2 linked regions of the Gloeothece verrucosa PCC 7822 genome follow. The protein of the gene in region 2 binds, or shares a complex with, the protein of the main gene of each other region. Links are inferred from orthologs where the notes say so. Each region holds a gene or a part of one and is shown on either strand. Other genes may lie near its edges.

What was found. The genes of interacting proteins can lie anywhere in the genome.
Region 1: the proteins of uvrB (region 2) and pcrA are in contact, whole or in part, in a crystal structure (PDB 7EGT), measured with the Thermus thermophilus proteins. The link is inferred for Gloeothece verrucosa PCC 7822 from one-to-one orthologs. Residues at the interface, in WP_096411307.1 of Thermus thermophilus: Glu23, Leu25, Arg26, Asp27, Gly28, Glu29, Arg30, Phe31, Arg55, Glu326, Asp327, Phe328, Glu379, Ser382, Gln383, His398, Gly400, Arg401; in WP_096412145.1 of Thermus thermophilus: His654, Arg656, Phe657, Gln666, Asp668, Glu669, Lys680, Arg681, Leu682, Ser683, Lys685, Tyr686, Ala687.

What each region holds. Positions count from the first base shown.
Region 1 is NC_014501.1:3,081,320-3,088,807, forward strand. The notes cover bases 2,733-5,754. They hold pcrA (DNA helicase PcrA), read right to left. Parts: upstream 5,392-5,754; coding sequence 3,073-5,391; downstream 2,733-3,072. Other genes in these bases: CYAN7822_RS13570 (aromatic ring-hydroxylating oxygenase subunit alpha), read left to right, coding at 2,733-3,023; CYAN7822_RS13580 (DUF2079 domain-containing protein), read right to left, coding at 5,479-5,754. Also shown: CYAN7822_RS13560 (hybrid sensor histidine kinase/response regulator), read right to left, coding at 1-261; CYAN7822_RS13565 (chemotaxis protein CheW), read right to left, coding at 268-1,002; more of CYAN7822_RS13570, read left to right, coding at 1,965-2,732; more of CYAN7822_RS13580, read right to left, coding at 5,755-7,119. UniProt on the Escherichia coli protein: A helicase with DNA-dependent ATPase activity. Unwinds DNA duplexes with 3'-5' polarity. Translocates on single-stranded DNA with 3'-5' polarity. Initiates unwinding more efficiently from a nicked substrate than double-stranded DNA.
Region 2 is NC_014501.1:3,543,021-3,550,450, reverse strand. What follows is about bases 2,589-5,552. They hold uvrB (excinuclease ABC subunit UvrB), read right to left. Parts: upstream 5,088-5,552; coding sequence 3,090-5,087; downstream 2,589-3,089. Other genes in these bases: CYAN7822_RS15590 (hypothetical protein), read left to right, coding at 5,273-5,552; CYAN7822_RS15600 (SDR family oxidoreductase), read right to left, coding at 2,589-2,954. Outside these bases: CYAN7822_RS15610 (NACHT domain-containing protein), read right to left, coding at 1-1,264; CYAN7822_RS15605 (hypothetical protein), read right to left, coding at 1,312-1,752; more of CYAN7822_RS15600, read right to left, coding at 2,241-2,588; more of CYAN7822_RS15590, read left to right, coding at 5,553-5,695; CYAN7822_RS15585 (M14 family metallopeptidase), read left to right, coding at 5,777-7,430. UniProt on the Escherichia coli protein: The UvrABC repair system catalyzes the recognition and processing of DNA lesions. A damage recognition complex composed of 2 UvrA and 2 UvrB subunits scans DNA for abnormalities.

The DNA of each region.
Region 1 (7,488 bases), 460 kb from region 2 along the record:
GGCTGTGGTAAAACAGTCTTCCATTAGGTGAGCTATTTTGACAGCCACTTCTATTTGTACTACTCTAGCGGCTCCTTTTATAGAGTGGGATGCTCGCATTAAAGCTTCTAAAATAAGGTTTAGATCAGATGGTATCTGAGACTGTCGCAGATGATTTTCCAGTGCTAACAGCTTATCCGTCAAAATTTCTGTTTGCGTTTCTACTTCTATGCTAAATAAATCTAACATAGAAAATTTACTCGTATCAAAGCCACTATCCATAGTTATTTATTCATTATTTTTATTTGATTGAGGTTTAGAATATGTATGAAATAATAATTCATAAAATAACAATTCTGTATCTAAATAATTGACTTTATTAGATTTATAGCTAATAATTTTTTTAGTATAAATATTGGGATTTTTAGCTAGGGCAGTGGGAGAATTTTCAAAATCCTTAGAATCAAATCGGTTAATTCTATCTAGTTCATCTACTTTAAATACCCAACGATAATTTTGAATTTTGATCACGATCATTCGTTGATAAATTACAGAGTCTTGCTTTATTTTAGATAAATTATCTTGATTTTTATCCTGACTTCTTTTTAATTGTAAAAGATTCTCTAAAGCCATACAAGTAATAAGTTCTCCTCGAATATTAACAATCCCTCTTAATATACTATTACTCCGATGAGGTAAAGTATGAACCGGCAAAATTTGCGTAATTTCTTTAATAATATCAACGGGTAAAGCTAACCATTCTTCCTCTAACCGAAAAATAATGACCGAAGTAGCGGCTTCTTTTGAAGTGTTAGTTTGTTGAGCATCTTGCGGAAAAGGTGGTGCTAGTAAATCTGCCCATTCTTCTAAATACCCTGCTGGTGCTTCTCGTTGAAATAAAGCCCGCCCAATGGATGAATAGACTGAACAGTTACGACAGTGAATTACCTCTTTTAACTGAGGACAAGATTTGTCGCCACTAATTCCAATTTGATTTGAGCAATTATTAGTAATTAATTCCATCAATAACTCAGAAAATACTTAAGAAAAAAGCCAAAAATATTTAATTAAAAATGTTTCTGTGATCTGGCTCAGACATCGCTCAAGACATCAAACATTTTTGAACCTCTCTCTATTTTACTATCACTCCAGAACCTGGATAGCCAAATTAGCTATTCCTGTAGCCGGACTTTTATGAGTTTTTTTGTACTATAAAGCCTCGTTTCCATAGCCTTCTTAGGTAAACAGTAAAATTACCTAATTAATAAAGAATAGACAAGATTTTTGGTTGATTACTTTATCAAATCTTGTTAAAACTCGGCAAAAATTCATCTTAATTTCATCAAAATTTGAGGAATTTATTGTAAAATTTTGAGTATATTGACGACTTTAGAGGTGTTTAAGATAAGCCGTCTCTTAAGCGCCTCTTATCTTTTATTTTGGGAAAGAGATTATTCTCTAAGTAAACCGATGATATCTGCTGAAAATCATATCTAGAATTTTTTTTGAAGATTTTATCCCAAAAATATGCCTTTTTTTCCAGTAATATAACAATTTAACCCCCTATTAGACATCTAATTCCACAATCTTGACTTGATAGCAATTTGGCTCGGAAGATACATAAAGCAGAGAGTATTTTGGTACTTCGCTCTATGAGGAAATATTATTGATTAAAGGTTCAGAAGCTACCATTACCGAATTTGCCTATTACCCTTCTCAGCTTTCTACCCAGTAAAATTTTTTTCTGTTGTGTATATTATTAACTATAAAGAGAGTTTTTTGTCCAGTTGTAATTAAGTTTTTTCTTAACTGTCTTAACTGTCTTAACTGTCCTTTACTTGTTAGATTTCTATGACAATCAAGAAAAACTGAATCAGGTCTTTAACGTTTGATAAAGGGGTAATAAATCCCAATTTACAGAATTGGGTTTCCATCTTGGCAGCTAATCAGATAAAATACCTTGAAAAAGTATATTTTTATAAGCTATGAATATGGGATTGCCTGGTTATTATTACTATGACCCAAAAATTTTTGAATTAGAGATGAAAACTATATGGTGTAATAGTTGGCAATGGGTGGCTAGAGTCTCAGATTTACCCAAGAAAGGGGATTATTTGACTTACGAAGCAGGAGAACAATCTATAATAGTAATTAATCAGGGAAATGGCCAATTAATAGCAATGCACAATGTTTGTCCCCACAGAGGAGCCAGTTTAGTGCAGGGAAAGGGAAACTGTCATCAATTAGTCTGTCCTTATCATGCTTGGGTTTATAACCTAGAAGGTCAACTGAAGAATATTCCTCAAGCTAACCTTTTTGAAGATTTAGACTTTTCCACGATTCAAATTCAACCAGTACAACTGGATACTTGGGGTGGGTTTATTTTTGTTAATCTGGCAAATAGTTCTGAATCTTTAAGTGATTATTTGGCGGGATTTTCCGATTATTTAAAACAGTATAATCATCCTTGGGAAGATTTGATTGAGGTTGCCCGTTGGTCTTATACTGAAGCCATTAATTGGAAATTTATTGTGGAAAATTATGTGGAAGACTACCATTTTAATACTCTTCATCCAAAAAGTTTAGATTTATTTGATTTTAAAAATGTTTACACAACTACAAGCGGCCGTCACTGTCTGATAGAAGTTCCTTATACTCAGGAAGAATTCGCTGATCTAAAACTTTCTTTGCCCTGGGAACCTCAGAATTTTTCTTATCAAGGTTATATTTTTCCTAATTTGATGGTTAATACTGATAATCATCATGTTTCGCTTTGGAGAGTTGTACCTATTAGCCCTATTAGTACGCGGCTTGAAATTATTATTTATCAAACAAAAATGCAGCTTTCAAACTCTTTTCGTGCCTCCGAAAAATGGAAAATTATCTTTGACCAAGTGTTGCAAGAAGATTTCGCAATTTGTCGGAATCTACAGAAAAATGCTCACTCAATGGCTTATCAAGTTAGTCATTTAGCCAGGATGAGAGAACTCGGTATTGCTCATTTTTATAAGGTTTTATCGGAGTTTTTAGTCATTAGTTATTAGTCATTAGTTATTAGTTATTAGTCATTAGTCAGTTGTTCCCCACACACCTCTATTCTAGCCGCTCAATGGGGGCGAGGGTAGGGTCTAAAATTTTTCGTCCTAACCCTGGAAATAAAATGGCTAAATTAGTGCTTTTTCCTCCCGCTAAAATATGGGTAACTTTGCCTTCTCCATAGGCAGAATGAAAAACGCGATCTCCCACTGACCAATTATTAATTATTTGCCCTTTATTTTGAGTTTTTTGCTGTTTACTTGTGCGTTTTTTAATGCCATTGCCGCTTATTAATTCTGAGGGTAATTCTTGTAAAAATCGAGAGGGAATTTTATCTTCTCGGTTTCCCCAAGAAAACCTCACTTTAGCAAAGGTCAAAAATAATTGTTCTTGGGCACGAGTTAAACCCACATAACATAAACGGCGTTCTTCTTCTAGGGATAACGGGTCATTTAAACTACGAATATGAGGAAATAATCCTTCTTCTAATCCTACCAAAAAGACCACAGGAAACTCTAACCCTTTAGCCGAGTGTAAAGTCATTAAAGACACTTTTTGCTCCCCTTCTTTTAGCTGATCTAAATCTGAAGCTAAAGAAGCTTTTTCTAGATAATCTTGTAAGCTGGTTTCTTCATACTCTTCTTGAAACTGTTGCACAGCATTTAACAACTCATTAATATTAGCTATACGGTCTTCAGCTTCATCGGTTCCTTTTTGTTGTAATTCGGCAATATATCCTGTTTCTTGCATCACCCGGTCTAGCATCTCAGCCGCCGATAAAAACTCGGTTTGTGCTTGAAATTGTTGGATCATTTTAGCAAATTGATTGACACTTTTGGCGGCTCGTCCAGCTAAGGTATTCACCGAGGTTTCATCACTAATAATTTCCCACAAAGGGACACCTAATTCTTTAGCCGCTCCTTGTAAAGCCTCCAGAGAAGTTTTTCCAATTCCGCGACGCGGCGTGTTGATTACTCTTAATAAACTAACTGTGTCTGAAGGGTTGACAATCAACTTTAAATATGCTAGTGAATCTTTAATTTCTTGACGGTCATAAAAGCGGAAGCCGCCCACCATCGTATAGGGAATATTACTTTCAATTAACGCCTCTTCAAATGAGCGAGAATGGGCATTAATGCGATATAAAATTGCAAAACTCCCCCAATCTAATTCGGGATTTTCCTGCTTTAACTGTTTAATTTTTCGGATGACAAAACCCGCCTCATCTCGTTCATCATCGGCCTTATAACAAAAAATATCCTCGCCGATACTGCGGGTTGCTTTTAAAATTTTCTCGATCCGTTGTTGATTATTTTCAATTAATTGATTAGCGGCTTGCAGAATATTTTCTCGAGAGCGATAATTTTCCTCAAGTTTTACCATTGTGCGAGTCATCTCATCCGGCAACCCATCCCCAAAATCAGCTTGAAAATTCAAGAGAATGGTAAAGTCCGCCATGCGGAAACTATAAATTGATTGATCCGCATCTCCCACCACAAAAATTGAGCGGTCTTGCCAATTCCATTCACTTTTGCGGGTTTCACCATTGGTCGTTAACAAACGAATAAACTCATATTGAATGCGGTTAGTATCTTGATATTCATCCACCAAAATATGTCTAAATTGGTTATGCCAATAGCCCAAGATTGTCTCATTTTGTTCAAACAGGCGCACAGGGATTAAAATCAAATCATCAAAATCTAAAGCATTATTAGCCGCCAATTGTTTTTGATATTCTTCATATACCTCAGCCACCACCTTACCCTGATAATTAGGATTTTCTCTAGCATATTGTTGAGGAGACAGGCCTAAATTCTTAGCATTACTAATCTTATAGCGAACCGTTCGAGGTTCAAACTTTTTCTCATCCAATTGCAATTCTTTAGTCACAATACTCTTAATCAAACTTTGGGCATCCGACTCATCCACAATAGAAAAATTACTTTTCCAAGACCGTCCCCGTTCATCTTGATACTTATTAATATCGTAGCGTAGGATGCGGGAACAAAGACTATGAAACGTTCCTATCCAAAGCTTTTTCGTGACCGTTCGATAAACCTTTGAGAGTAACTGTTTTTGTTCATACTCTGATAATAAACTAAAGCGTTGCCCATATTTTTCTTGAGCCAACTCATCAGCAAAAAGCCTTTCGAGTCTTTCTCTCATCTCTCTAGCGGCTTTATTGGTAAAAGTTACCGCCAAAATATGTTCCGGTTCCACTTGATGGTAGCGAATTAAATGAGCAATACGATAAGTCAGGGCGCGAGTTTTACCGGAACCTGCCCCCGCCACTACCAACAAAGGACCACAATAATGTTCAACTGCCCGACGCTGAGAAGGATTAAGTTGACCCAGATAATCTAAACTAACAGACATACACTTAACAACCAACACTAAACCAATACTAAACCCAAAAGCCCTTTGCCTCCTCTTTGCGTCCTTTGCGCTATGGGGCGAAACCTTCTAACCCTCAACTAACCCCTTAACCAAAGTATCAATTTTTTGACGAAACTCCAACCACCCCATCATAGCCTGACTTTCAGACTCAACCCCTTTTTTCATCAACAGAGCATCATCTTTAAAACCCATAACCCCATATTCCCGACTATTAATCAGTTTATCCAAATGTTCAACCGAATAAGCTACTTCTCGGCGTTCCTTTTTTATCACAGACTGAGAGGGATTTAATTGCCATAGATCAACAATTATATATTCTACCGATTGAACATTGCCTTGGTCATCGCGAAATTGAACATCGGGAAATCTGAGTACAGCGCGTCTTGCCGACATTTGGGGGACAAGATAGCGGCTGGCTGAAACACTCGCATCTGAGGGAATTTGAGCCAGGAGAGTATTAACCTGATCAACATGATGCCATTGTACCGTAAGCGGACGATAAGCCCAAGGACTAAACGAGTCCGGCATCAGGAAAAACCAGGCACGATGGGGGTTACCCGTGAAAGTAAACAGCAGAGACAAACCGAGACAAATTTTCCAAAAGCGGCGAATTTTCGGTTTAAACTTATCTTGATGACCTGACCACCAAATAATTGCCCCAAAAAATAACCCAGGAATTAAAGCCACTGCATAGCGTATAGTAATAGCAAAGCGCTCATCACCCTGTTGTAAGAATAGCTGTGCTAGGGGAAAAGCGATACATAGCCACGCCGCCGATGCTACAGCCGGAATGAGTCCTAAAGGCAACCATTGACTCAATAAATAATCTAACTTTTTTCCGATGGGGCTGACCAATTCTACCAATAGCCGCCAGGGGTTAGAAATCATACTCCAGATAATCTCTAAAGTTGACGCTTGTTCATGGGTAGCAAAATGACCAAAGCGTTCAATCATAAATCGTTTTGAGATATCGTCAGAAAATAGGGGCATAATCAGGTTAGTCAGAGCCAGCATATAAGCTAAACTGATGGTACACACGGCTAACCCTATCTGAGGAGACTTATCTCGGAAGACAAAATACACCCCTAAGCTAAATAAAATCACCCCGGCATCTTCGCGGATGGCTAGTATTAAAGCCGCTAGTACCCAAAATAACCACCAACAGCGTTTAGCATGGGCTAAGAGAAGTCCAAAAGCAAATAGAGGCAGTTGAGATAAATCAAAAAAGTTGCCTAATGTGGGCCCGATAACCGCATTTGCCCCATAATAACTCCAGGCAATCATAACCGCTATTTGGGGCGGGAGATAATGTTTAGCAAGGAAATATAAAACAATACCTCCAGCCGTCATTAAAATCACTTGTAGGACATTGAGGGTAGCGGCAGAGGGGAAAAGGGCGTATAGGGGTAGCCAGAGTAGGAGGGCGGGGGTAAAATGTTGTCCGAGGCGATGGTAACTGACGGAGGGAATTTCTCCATTATGAATGACGTTTGCTGAGAGGGAAGAGGAAAGGGTACTCTCGAAGAAATGACCGTGAAGACTATTCCAAAATACCTGATTAAAGATACCGTGATCCGTGTTGCTGTAGAAACTGTAATAACGATGGACGGCAAAAAAGAGGGTTAAGCTAAAAAATAGACTTGCGGCGATGATAACGGGTTTTAGTTGCTCATCCTCTCGCCATCGTGATACCCAAGTTTTTCCCATCAGTGCCTTAACTCCTTTCGTCCATCCAGCCAAAGATTAGGGTAATCGACTTCGAGATTAAAAGCAAGGTTTCACGTCTATATCTGTTTTAATTTTTTTTCACGCAGAGACGCAGAGGCAAAAGAGGCGGCACAGATGTTACTTGTCTCGATTTTCTCGAATCAGATGGCGTAATTCTTCAAGCAATACATTAAATCTTTCATCGGTTTCTGCTTGGCGTTGTTTACTTCGTTCCATTTCTTCTTCAAATCTATCCATTTTTTATTCAAATCTATCCATCCTTTCTTCAAATCTATCCATTCTTTGTTGATTTTGTGCGACAACTTGTAGCAAAGCTTGTGCGGTTATTCTTAAGCCATCAATGCTATC
Region 2 (7,430 bases):
TGTGTTTACGAGTGAGAAAATAATCCCAATCATCAATAACTGTAGCGGCGAAATATTCTTGAAAACTCGGATGATAAAAAGCATAAACCGGTTCATCTGTTGCCGCTTCCCGATCAACAATATTCAACCAACCCACCCGACAAGCTAACTTAAATAATTCCTCACCCATCACATTATAAGCCCTACTTTCCAGAATACGAAATCTAACCTCACTATCAAGCTGTTGTAACGCTAATTCTCCCAACTTTCGATTTAATAGCTGTTGTTTTTCTCTACTAATTTGATGCTGTTCTGGTTTCCATTCCCGATAATAATCTCTTACATATAACTCATATAACTGGGCTTTTGTATCGGGTAATTGCCCTGGATTATTGGACCAAACTTCACATAACATTGCCAATCTCAGGGGATTATGAATCAATTCTTGGATAGATTGATATTGAGGTTCTTTAAGTTTATCTTGTAATTGAAATACTATATTATCTAGCTCCCCTCTCCTCGCAGGAGAGGGGTTGGGGGAGAGGTCATTTTCAAACCAATCCTCAATAAATTCTGTTACTTGTTCATCCGTAAACTGTAAAGTCCGAAAAGTTTTAAAATCTGATAACGGATTACTTTTCTGCTCATCCCAAACATTTAAACGAGAGGTTAAAATTATTCTGGCTCGATTTATCCAATCCTCTAAATACTGTTGAATTGTCGTCAAAACTCCGCCCGATGAATTCACGGCCATTTCATCTAAACCATCTAATAATAACCAGACTCCGCCCTCTCGAAAACGTTTTTTTAATGCTTCTTGTAATGCTGTTTTATCTTGTCTTTGTTCTTCTGAGATAAATTCTTCAGCTTTTTTGAGCCAATTATTTAATAAATAGTCTTCTAAAGATTGCTTTTCTAATGCCGCCAAAGAAATTAAAATCGGCAACCCTTTTTGATGTTCTTCAATCCAAGCCGCAATTTTATATAATAAAGTAGTTTTACCGGCTCCGGGTTCTCCAGTAATAGCAATATGTTTATTTTCCTGCCCAGTTCCTCCGATAATTTCTGTTAAAAAAGTCTCATGTTGATATTCTTTCGTGATAACAGTTTCTTCGAGTTGATAAACTTTTTCTCGGTCTGGATCTTCTTGTTTTTTTCGTCGTTGTTGCTGTTTCCGTTCTACTAATCCTAAAGGTACATAAATATTTAATTCAAATCTCTTTCTGTAATTTTTTTTCTGAGTTTTTTTTGTTTTTGTAGGACTTGTTGACAGATAGATTGCCAATCAAGATTAGGAATGAACTTTGTCCCCTCCCCATAGGACGATCCCATTCAAAATGTATTATTTTGTATAATGTGAATTGTTTGAGCTTGATTAAAATTATTGATTTTCTCGGTTAATTTAGCTAAGTTTTGAATAGAAAACTGTTTTTGCTGTAGTTCTTGGTCAATTTTTTGCAGTATTTCTGTTATATTCGGAGGGGGTTCTGCTTCTGCCGCTTTTGCTAATTCATCAATACTTTGGCTTAACTCTGTATTATTTTTAGCGGCTGTTTCCACTTCTAAAACCGCTTGACCATAATCTAAAGGTTGTTCGGGTGCAAGTGCAAGTGCTGTTGCTATTTTGGGGGCTGTTTTGGTCAAAGCATTGATAAATTGACTGATTTTTTCTGATAAAATATCACTGACTTTGTCCTCAGTTTTTTCAAGGGTTTTTTGAGCTATTACTGATCCTATAGCGATCACAGTCCCTGTAAAGAGTTCTATCATCATCCCCTCCTGATTGCTTTTTATTTCTTTATTAGCAATATTTCCTTAAATTGTCAATATTTTGCGATAAATTTTCATATTTAAGCCTGCGTAGGCAGCTTTTGCTCGGTTGGCCCTCACCATATGCGGGTGTAGGATAATTTCAATAACTTAAGTGGTGCGTTACGGCGGATTTTTAGTTGTAGTTCATTTTCAAATATTGTAGCCGCCTAACGCACCCTACTCGCTGATTTTTTTTTATTTGGCAAATAATCAGAATTTAAGATTTCTTCAGGAGTAAAAGGACATTGTTCAGGAAACACATTAGCCGCTAACCCAGTTTTTTTAATAACCTGCTTTCGTGCCTTCGGATAAACAAGCTCAATTTTTTCTAAAAAATAATTATATAAAGAGTTATAGTTTTAGTCATTGGTGAATTCGTCAGTAATACACACCTACAATATTAACTCCCCTCTCCTTGTAGGAGAGGGGTTGGGGGAGAGGTCATACATTTACCAAGGAAGAAGCTTCCTATCGCGGTAAAACCCTCCACTCGGCGAACCATCCGGAAGCATCGCCAACCAGACAATAGTATCTGCTCCCTGTTGAGGGGTACGGGTTGCATCAGGGCCTCCCATTTCCGTCTTTACCCAACCTGGACAGGCCGAATTAACTAATATATTTGTACCTTTCAATTCATCTGCTAAAATCCGGGTCACGGCATTAATAGAAGTTTTCGAGAGTCGATAACCTGGATATCCCCCACCCATATTAGTTAACTGTCCCATGCCTGAAGACACATTAACCACCCTTCCATAATTATGCACCCTCATGATGGGTATTAATGTCTGGCTTACCAGTAACGGACCATAGACATTCGTTTCCATCGATTTTCTGATGGTGTCTATCTTAGCATTCAATACACTGCTATCCTCAGCAGAACCAATCAAAACCCCTGCATTGTTCACCAAGATGTCTAAACGTCCAAATTGATCCTTGATAAACTTGCCTAATAATTCAATACTGTCAGGGTTAGTGACATCGAGAGGATGATAAGTCACCTTGAGTTTTTCTGATTGTAGCTTTTCTGCCGCCGCTATTCCTTTGTCTTCATCCCGACTTGTCAAAACCACGTGAATTCCGTTTTTGGCGAGTTGACGACTGGCTTCAAACCCTAACCCTCGGTTAGCACCAGTGACAACTGCTATTTTTTTAGTAGCACTCATCTTCGATTTTATCGTTTATGGTTCTTTCTCTAATGTATCTATAAATTCTCTGCCGGTGACGCTTATTTTGAACTTGTGAGTTATTTGGGTTTATTGGCCGCACCCTGTAGCAGATGAATAAGGAGGGTTTGTTGGTTAATGTCCTAGGAGTTTTTCTCTTAGATGTTGTATTCTGTCTCGGTATTTGGCGGCTTCTTCAAATTCGAGTTTTTTGGCGGCTTCTTTCATTTTGTCTTCGAGTTGTCCGATCAATTCGGGGACTTTTTCTAGGGGTAATTCGTCTGCTTGTTCATAAACTTGTTCTAGTTGTTGGGCGTTTAAGCGGCGGGATATATCTAAGAAAGATAAAATCGCATTACTTGAGCGTTTAATAATCGGTTGAGGGGTAATTCCATGACGTTTGTTATAGGCTATTTGTATGTTCCGTCGTCTTTCGGTTTCTTCCATCGCTTTGAGCATACTATCGGTTAAATTATCTCCATATAAAATGGCTTGTCCTTGGATATGCCGCGCTGCCCTGCCGATGGTTTGAATGAGAGAACGTTCTGCCCGTAAAAACCCTTCTTTATCTGCATCTAATATGGCCACTAAAGACACTTCGGGTAAGTCTAATCCTTCTCTTAATAAGTTTACCCCGATTAATACATCAAATTCTCCCTCCCTCAAATTTTGTAAAATTTCTATTCGTTCTATAGAAGTAATTTCTGAGTGTAAATATTGGACTTTTATCCCTCGCTCTTGGAAGTATTCGGTTAAATCTTCTGCCATGCGTTTTGTCAGCGTGGTAATTAAAACCCTTTCATTGCGCTTAACTCTAACTTTTATTTCTCCTAACAAATCATCCACTTGTCCTTCAGTAGGACGCACGAAGATTTCCGGATCGAGTACCCCAGTCGGACGGATAATCTGTTCCATGACTCTTCCTTCAGATTGTTCTATTTCCCAGTCTCCAGGGGTAGCAGAAACAAACACACATTGATTGACTTTTTGCCAGAATTCCTCGGCTTTTAAAGGTCGGTTATCGGCCGCACTCGGCAAGCGAAACCCATGTTCTATTAAGACTTTTTTCCGAGATTGATCACCGTTATACATTCCCCGAATTTGAGGCACGGTGACATGAGATTCATCGATTACTAATAACCAATCTTTCGGGAAATAATCAATTAAACATTCTGGGGGTTCTCCGGCTTGTCTTCCCGCTAAATGACGGGAATAATTTTCTACCCCATTACAATAGCCCACTTCCCGCAAGAGTTCTAAATCATAACGACATCTCTGTCCTAATCTTTGCGCCTCTAAAAGTTTACCTTGTTTCTCTAATTCTTCGACTCGTTCCTCTAATTCTAATTCGATCGCCTGACAAGCCGCTTCTAATTGATCATCCGGAGTCACAAAGTGCCGCGCTGGGTAAACATTAATCCGATCTAAACTGTGTAAAATTTGTCCGGTCACGGGATCAAGATATCGAATAGCGTCTATTTCATCCCCAAAAAACTCTACTCGAATAATCCGATCTTCATAAGCCGGAACCAATTCTAAAACATCCCCCCTAAGACGGAATCTTCCTCGTTGCAACTCTAAATCATTGCGGCTATACTGAACAGAAACTAAATCCCGCAATAATTGCCGTTGGTTGATTTCTTCTCCCACCTGTAAGCTAATCGCCGCTTTAAGGTATTCTGAAGGCATTCCTAAGCCATATATACAGCTAATAGAAGCTACCACAATCACATCCCGTCTCTCAAACAGGGAACGAGTGGCAGAATGCCGCAACATATCTATTTCATCATTAATCGAGGCAGTCTTTTCAATATAGGTATCACTGACCGGAATATAAGCCTCGGGTTGGTAGTAATCGTAATAACTGATGAAATATTCTACCGCGTTATCGGGAAAAAACTGTCTGAGTTCATTACACAATTGAGCGGCTAAGGTTTTATTATGGGCCAAGACTAGCGTCGGTCTGCCGATTTTTTCAATGGTTGCAGCAATGGTAAAGGTTTTACCGGTGCCGGTTGCACCGAGGAGGGTTTGAAAACGGTTTCCCCTTGTGATAGAGTCAATCAGTTGAGTGATCGCTTGGGGTTGATCCCCTGTGGGTTGAAAAGGTGCTTGCAGATAAAAAGGACTCATAAGACTATTCAAAAGGAACTATAGGCTGAGATAATCAACAGTATTACAGAGTTTTATTTTGAAGGGGTAACGACAACGATAACCTTATAATAGAGGCAAATATTAAAACAAGATTAAAGTGGGGACTTCCGTAAGCGACCACAACGCCCGCTAATTCATTGTATAATCTTAAAGGAGCAAACCAAATGAGTACGGAAAAAGTAGAAACCAACGGCACCCAAGAAAGTGATAATGCTGCTACAAGTAGCGCCAAAAAAAGCACTAAGGGAACTGCAACCAAAGAAAAAGAAAAAGAAGTCGTTGCTCTCTCGGTATCTCAAGGTTCAAGCGCTGGTACTAATTTAATCAAACACACTGATACTTTACCCGGGGGTCGTCCCATCGAAGCTAGTCATTTAAAAGTGGTTAGCACTTACAACTCTGTCGGCGCTGCGCGTCCGGTGGTAGCAAGTGGGATGGAAATTAAAGGGACTTTAACGATATCTGGCGATCGTCCCATTGCGGCTAGTCATTTAGTTATTAGTGAAACTTATACTGTCATGGGTAATCGTCCGGTTGCGTCTAATGAAATTGATGATCCAGCCTCTTTAATGGGATTTCTCGATTAATACAAAGATTGTTAATGATAATCTTTTTGGCTTTAGGGTGGCTAGTTACAATCATGACTGGTCACTTTAATTTTGTCTCCCATGTTAGTACCTCCTTTTGATTTTAGCCATTACTACACCTACGAGGAATTGGTGAAATTTCTACATCAGATGGCTGAATCTTACCCTCATCTCATTAAATTAGAAGTCATTGGCCAAAGTTATGCCAAGCGAGACATCTGGTTAGCGACCCTCACGAGTCAAGATAGCGGCTTACCCCTAGAAAAACCCGGTTACTGGATCGATGGTAACACTCATGCCGGAGAAGTGACCGGCTCAGCAATTGTTCTTTATATTATTCATCATCTGCTCACTCAATATAAGCAAGACCCTCAAGTTACTCGCCTACTAAATGATTATACGGTTTATGTCCTTCCCCGTATCGCCGTTGATGGTGCCGAAAAGTATTTAACCACTCCCTACCGTCTGCGATCGAGTATTCGTCCTTATCCTTATAGCGAGGGGCGAGAGGGACTTTATCTAGAAGATATTAATGGAGATGGGTTAATTTTACAAATGCGGCTCAAGGATGACTGCGGTGGGTGGAAAGTAGCACCCGAAGATCCCCGTATTATGATCCCTCGAGAACCGGATGAATTTGGCGGCACTTATTACACCCTGTTACCCGAAGGATTAATCCGCAATTATGACGGGTATAATGTTAAACTTGCCCCCACTTATGAAGGATTAGATTTTAACCGGAATTATCCGGCCGAATGGGTTCCCGAAGGAGAACAAAAAGGGGCGGGTTCTTTTCCTTTTTCTGAACCAGAAACCCGCGCAGAAGCAGAATTTTGGTCACAGCATCCTAATATTAATGGCTTTATGACTTATCATACTTCGGGTGCGGTGATTTTACGCCCTTATAGTACCGAACCGGATGATCATTTTCCTTATGAAGATTTAGAAATTTATCAACTGATCGGCGAAAAAGGCACAAATTTAACGGGTTATGAATGTGTTTCGGTTTATCATGACTTTCGTGATCATCCCACAAAAGTAACTCATGGGGCGATGGATGATTATTGTTATGATCATTTTGGTTGGTTTGGTTTTACCGTAGAATTGTGGGACGCTCCCACCCAAGCCGGCGTTAAAAAAGAACATTATGTTAAATGGGATGATCGACATCCCCTCAGTGATGACCTGAAGTTGATGCAATGGAATGATGAAAAATTAGCCGGAAAAGGCTTTATTCCTTGGCAACCTTTTCAACATCCTCAGTTAGGTGAAGTAGAAATCGGCGGATGGAATTTTAAACAAGTTTGGCAAAATGCCCCCGTCGAATATTTACCTGAGTTGTGTGAAAAGCAATGTCGTTTTGCCATTTCTCACGCCCTGATGTGTCCCCGTCTTGCTATCGCGCGCACTGATTTAACCCATCATGGGGGAGATATTTATCATCTGGTGTTACAGTTAGAAAATCAGGGTTTTTTACCCACTTATACCAGTGAAAAAGCGCGAAAAAGAAAAAGCGTTCAACCTATTCAAGTAAGTTTGTCTTTAGGCGAAGGGGTAAGTCTAGTCAGTGGGGAAAAAGAACAAGAAATTGGCCATCTCGAAGGACGGTCTAATAAAGCCTTTAGTAATGTAGCAAAAGGTTATGATTATCGTTGTACAGTAGAATGGGTAATTAAAGGAGTATCGGGCAGTGAAATCGAGGTAATTGCTAAAGCCCAAAGAGCCGGTACAGTGA